2 regions of the Pantoea sp. UBA4549 genome follow, and region 1 is predicted to be linked to the other one. Evidence: predicted binding sites of a transcription regulator. Region 1 holds the regulator's gene; the other holds the start of a gene.
The links. The regulator sigma-54, encoded in region 1, starts transcription at its own class of promoters, with help from an activator protein. The targets are predictions, from matches to a motif close to GTTGGCACANNTTTCGCTNT.
Positions count from the first base shown of each region.

Region 2: glnA (glutamate--ammonia ligase) is a predicted target of sigma-54. The motif match lies at 1,858-1,877, and genes of this name have one in related genera.

Region 1 covers NZ_DGLH01000014.1:37,566-40,765, forward strand. The annotation lists gene lptA (lipopolysaccharide ABC transporter substrate-binding protein LptA) at 1-457, shown strand, start outside; gene lptB (LPS export ABC transporter ATP-binding protein) at 461-1,186, shown strand; gene rpoN (RNA polymerase factor sigma-54) at 1,235-2,668, shown strand; gene hpf (ribosome hibernation promoting factor) at 2,690-2,977, shown strand; gene ptsN (PTS IIA-like nitrogen regulatory protein PtsN) at 3,115-3,200, shown strand, end outside.
Region 2 covers NZ_DGLH01000011.1:12,528-15,727, forward strand. The annotation lists gene glnL (nitrogen regulation protein NR(II)) at 1-123, opposite strand, end outside; gene glnA (glutamate--ammonia ligase) at 301-1,710, opposite strand; gene typA (ribosome-dependent GTPase TypA) at 2,150-3,200, shown strand, end outside.

The sequences.
Region 1 (3,200 bases):
GAAACCGGTCAATATCGACTCGGTTAATCAGGCGCTGGATCTGCAGGGCAACGTGGCGACCTTTACCGGCAACGTTATCGTCACGCAGGGTACGATTAAAATCACGGCCGATAAAGTGGTGGTGACCCGTCCCGGCGGCGACAGCAACAAAACGATTGTCGATGCCTATGGTAACCCGGCCACGTTTTATCAGATGCAGGACAACGGCAAGCCGGTTAAAGGCCATGCCGCTAAGCTGCACTATGAGCTGGCCAACGATTTTGTCGAGCTGACCGGCAACGCTTTCATTGAGCAGCAGGACAGCAATATCAAAGGCGATCGCATCACGTATCTGGTGAAAGAGCAGAAAATGCAGGCCTATAGTCAGGGTCAGAGCAAACGCGTCACTACGGTGCTGGTCCCTTCACAGCTGCAGGATAAAAACGGTTCCGCTGCAAACCCTAAAAAGAGTAACTGACCGATGGCAACTTTAGTCGCTGAAAATCTGGCCAAAGCGTATAAAGGCCGCCGCGTAGTGGAAGATGTCAGCCTGCAGGTTAAATCGGGCGAGATTGTCGGACTGCTGGGTCCCAACGGTGCCGGTAAGACCACGACGTTTTATATGGTGGTTGGCATTGTACCGCGCGATGCGGGCCGCATTATTATCGACGATGAAGATATCAGTATTCTGCCCCTGCATGCGCGGGCGCGGCGTGGTATCGGGTATCTGCCACAGGAAGCCTCTATTTTCCGTCGGCTGAGCGTCTACGACAATCTGATGGGCGTGCTGCAGATCCGTGACGATCTGACTGAAGAGCAGCGCCAGGATCGCGCCAATGAGCTGATGGAAGAGTTCCATATTGAACATCTGCGCAACAGCCTGGGCCAGGCGCTCTCCGGTGGCGAACGTCGCCGTGTGGAAATTGCACGCGCGCTGGCGGCCAATCCAAAATTTATTCTGCTGGATGAGCCGTTCGCCGGGGTTGACCCCATCTCCGTTATCGATATCAAAAAGATCATTGAGCATTTGCGTGACAGCGGCCTCGGTGTCCTGATCACCGATCACAACGTGCGTGAAACGCTGGCCGTCTGCGAGCGCGCCTATATTGTCAGCCAGGGCAATCTGATTGCACACGGTACGCCAGATGAAATTCTGGCAGATGAGCAGGTTAAGCGGGTTTATTTGGGCGAAGAGTTCAGACTCTGATAAGGTGTCGATCAACCCGATATTCGCTTAGGACATTCAAGCCGGATTATGAAGCAAGGTTTGCAACTCAGGTTCAGCCAACAGCTGGCGATGACCCCCCAGCTGCAACAGGCCATTCGCCTGCTGCAGCTCTCTACGCTTGAACTCCAGCAGGAGCTCCAGCTGGCGCTGGAGAGCAATCCGCTGCTTGAGCAGACCGATATTCATGATGAAGTGGACGCACGCGAAACGCAGGAAAGCGATACGTTAGATACCCGTGAGGCGCTGGAACAGAAAGAGATGCCTGACGAACTGCCGCTGGATGCGTCATGGGATGAAATTTACACCGCCGGTACCCCTTCCGGCACCGGAACTGATTATCAGGATGATGAGCTGCCGGTGTACCAGGGAGAAACCACGCAGTCGCTGCAGGATTACCTGATGTGGCAGGTGGAGCTGACACCGTTTACCGATACCGACCGCGCTATTGCGACATCCATTGTTGATGCGATCGACACCACCGGTTATCTCACCGTGACGCTGCAGGACATTTGCGACAGTATCGGCGACGATGAGCTGACGCTGGATGAAGTGGAAGCGGTGCTCAAACGCGTCCAGCGGTTTGACCCGGTTGGTGTAGGCGCGCGCGATCTGCGTGACTGTCTGCTGGTTCAGCTATCGCAATATGCGGCGGACGCTCCTATGCTAAAAGAGGCGCGCCTGATTGTCAGTGAACATCTTGATCTGCTGGCTAATCATGACTTCCGCAGCCTGATGCGGGTGACCCGCCTGAAGGAAGAGGTGCTGAAAGAGGCGATGCTGCTGATCCAGTCGCTCGATCCGCGCCCCGGGCAATCAATTAATACAGGTGAACCGGAATACGTTATTCCGGATGTGCTGGTACGCAAAGCGGGTGCACGCTGGGTGGTGGAACTGAACGCTGAAAGCCTGCCGCGCCTGAGAATTAATCAGCACTATGCCGCCATGGGCGGTTCAGCGCGCAGCGACAGCGACAGCCAGTTTATTCGGAATAACCTGCAGGAAGCGCGCTGGCTTATCAAAAGCCTGGAGAGTCGTAATGACACGCTGCTCAAAGTTACCCGCTGCATCGTTGCTCAGCAGCAGGCGTTTTTCGAGCAGGGCGAAGAGTATATGCGCCCGATGGTGCTGGCAGATATCGCGCAACAGGTCGATATGCATGAGTCCACCATCTCACGCGTGACCACGCAAAAATATCTGCACAGTCCGCGTGGCATTTTTGAGCTGAAATATTTTTTTTCCAGCCATGTCAGCACGGAAGGCGGCGGCGAAGCCTCTTCCACGGCCATTCGTGCGCTGGTAAAAAAACTGGTCGCGGCAGAAAATCCCGCAAAACCCTTGAGCGACAGCAAACTGACCGCCATGTTATCTGAACAGGGTATTATGGTAGCGCGACGTACGGTTGCGAAGTATCGCGAGTCTTTATCTATACCGCCATCAAACCAGCGTAAACAGCTGGTCTGACTGAACTAAGAAGGAAGACCTATGCAGCTAAACCTTACCGGACTCAATGTCGAAATCACTGACCCGCTGCGTGAATTTGTGAACAGCAAATTTGCCAAACTTGAACACTATTACGATCGTATTAATCAGGTTTATATTGTTCTGAAAGTGGAGAAAGTGACTCAGATTGCAGAGGCAACTCTGCATGTTAACGGCGGTGAGCTGCACGCCACAGCAGAAGCGGAAGATATGTACGCGGCCATTGACGGGCTGGTTGATAAGCTGGCACGTCAGCTGACCAAACACAAAGACAAACTGAAAAAACACTAACCTTCACGTTTGCAGAGCGCTGACCCGTTCAGTGCTCAGGGAAAAATGGGGCGGAAGAGCGCCCCGTTTTATCATCTGCGCAAACGCCAGCAGGGCCTTTCGCTCTGTGGCTATGTGAACTCGCAAGTGAAACCACGATGAACAACGATCTGACACTGGAATTGAGCTCGGTTCTGACGCCTGACTGCACCCGCAGCGGCGTACACTGCCAGAGTAAAAAACG
Region 2 (3,200 bases), on a different contig from region 1:
CGCCAGCAGCTGCTGCGCAGCCGGATTGGCATAGCGGATCACCAGCCCGTCATCGACCAGCAGAATACTGTTTATCAGGGAGTTGAGAATCTGCCCTGCATCAGGCAGTGAGCCAGCAACCATACCACGATCCTCTGCACCAAATTAGTGCACTATAGCGTTTTGGGATGGAAAACTCCCTGATAACGGCAATTTTGCGGTGAAAAAAACCCATCCGGAGATGGGCTAAAGTTTCCACGGCAACAAAAAAACGTTGTCCTCTTTTGCCCGGACTGGCGGACAAAAGAGGTGAATGGCCATTTAAACGCTGTAGTAGAGTTCAAATTCAACCGGGTGTGGCGTCATGCGAACGCGATCAACATCTGGCTTGCGCAGCTCGATGTAAGCATCGATAGCGTCGTCAGTGAATACGCCGCCGCGGGTCAGGAACTCGCGATCTTCATTCAGCGCGTTCAGCGCCTCTTCCAGAGAACCGGCTACTTTCGGGATCTCCGCTTCTTCTTCCGGCGGCAGATCGTAGAGGTTTTTGTCCATCGCATCGCCAGGATGGATTTTGTTGATGATGCCGTCGAGGCCAGCCATCAGCAGTGCAGTAAACGCCAGGTATGGGTTAGCCGCTGGATCCGGGAAGCGCGCTTCAATACGGCGAGCTTTCGGGCTGGCAACAACCGGAATACGGATAGAGGCAGAACGGTTACGCGCAGAATAAGCGAGCATAACCGGCGCTTCATAACCCGGCACCAGACGCTTGTAAGAGTTGGTGGTGGGGTTAGCCAGGGCGTTAATTGCTTTAGCGTGCTTGATCACACCGCCGATGTAGAACAGTGCCGTTTCAGACAGGCCGCCGTACTTATCACCGGAGAACAGGTTTACGCCACCTTTAGAGAGTGACATATGGCAGTGCATACCGGATCCGTTATCACCAAACATTGGCTTTGGCATAAAGGTTGCGGTCTTGCCGTAAGCGTGCGCGACGTTGTGCACGACATACTTATAAATCTGAATTTCATCCGCTTTTTTGGTCATGGTATTGAAGCGGGTTGCCACTTCGTTCTGACCAGCGGTTGCCACTTCGTGGTGATGTGCTTCTACAACCAGCCCCATCTGCTCCATGGTCAGACACATGGCAGAACGGATATCCTGAGAGGAGTCAACCGGTGGCACCGGGAAGTAACCGCCTTTCAGGCCCGGACGATGGCCTTTGTTGCCGCCTTCGTACGCTTTGCCGGTGTTCCAGCACGCTTCGATATCATCGATAGCAACATGTGAACCTGAAGTCGACGAGCCGAAACGGATATCGTCAAACAGGAAAAATTCTGGCTCAGGCCCGAACAGCACCGTGTCAGCAATACCGGAAGAACGCAGGTACTCTTCGGCGCGCTTGGCAATGGAACGCGGGTCGCGATCGTAACCCTGCAGCGTGCCTGGCTCAAGGATGTCACACCGGATGATGAGAGTCGGGTCTTCGAAGAACGGATCCATCACCGCGGTGGTGGCATCCGGCATCAGCACCATGTCTGATTCGTTAATGCCTTTCCAGCCACCGATGGATGAACCATCGAACATTTTGCCTTCTTCAAAGAAGTCTGCGTTAACCTGATGAGCAGGAATGGTGACGTGCTGTTCTTTACCTTTGGTATCGGTAAAACGCAGATCGACGAACTTAACTTCATGCTCGTTCATCATCGAGAGAACGTGTTCAGCGGACATACTCAACTCTCCTGGAAATGGTCATCTGTTGTCGTGGTGAGAGAACTCAAAATGCCTGGAATGTGTCACGACTACTGACCACCCCTGACTAAGATCCCGGCAAGCTATTCAGCCATCAGGCCACTGTCGTTTGCACTTAAAAAAGATAAAGCGAATTCTGTGCCAACTTTTTTCAAGCGCGATAAATGGCGCTGTACGGCGCGCTGCGGTGCATCAGCAGCTGCACCAGAACAGACGCATTGCTTTATTATGGTGCAAATCCGTGCGGTGTCAGCACTAAAATGGTGCACAAAGCCAGCAGGATGCAGATATTTGCACCGCTAATGGTGCTAAAAATCAGCAGCGCGAGAATATTGTCGGGAAAACTGTGATCATGTTCAGTATTCCGCTTAATCCGTGTACAATACCGCGTTATTTCTATAATGCCTGAGGCAAAGCTGTGATCGAAAATTTGCGTAACATCGCCATCATCGCGCACGTTGACCATGGAAAAACCACCCTGGTCGACAAACTGCTGCAACAGTCCGGTACTTTTGACGCTCGTACCGAAGCGACTGAACGTGTGATGGATTCCAATGATTTGGAAAAAGAGCGTGGAATTACCATCCTCGCAAAAAACACCGCCATCAAATGGAACGACTACCGTATCAACATCGTTGATACCCCGGGACACGCCGACTTCGGTGGTGAAGTAGAGCGCGTCATGTCCATGGTGGATTCGGTGCTGCTGGTTGTTGATGCGATGGATGGCCCTATGCCGCAAACCCGCTTCGTAACCAAGAAAGCCTTTGCCCACGGTCTGAAACCTATTGTGGTTATCAACAAAATTGACCGTCCAGGCGCGCGTCCTGACTGGGTTGTAGATCAGGTATTCGACCTGTTCGTTAACCTCGACGCGACTGATGAGCAGCTGGACTTCCCTATCATTTACGCGTCAGCGCTGAATGGTATTGCAGGTCTGGAACATACTGATATGGCTGAGGACATGACCCCGCTGTATCAGGCAATCGTCGATCACGTTTCTCCGCCGCAGGTTGAAGCTGATGCGCCGCTGCAGATGCAGATTTCACAGCTGGACTACAACAACTACCTGGGCGTTATCGGTATTGGCCGCATCAAGCGCGGTAAAATCAAGCCGAACCAGCAGGTAACGGTGATTGATAGCGAAGGCAAAACCCGTAACGCAAAAGTAGGCAAAGTGCTGACGCATCTGGGTCTGGAGCGTATCGACAGCGATCTGGCAGAAGCGGGCGACATCATTGCTGTTACCGGTCTGGGTGAGCTGAACATCTCCGATACCATCTGCGACACGCAGAATGTACAGGCCCTGCCGGCGCTGAGCGTGGATGAGCCGACCGTGACCATGTTCTTTAACGTCAATACCTCACCGTTCTGCGGTAAAGAAGGTAAATACGTTACTTCACGTCAGATCCTGGATCGCCTGAACAAAGAACTGGTACACAACGTTGCGCTGCGCGTTGAAGAGACCA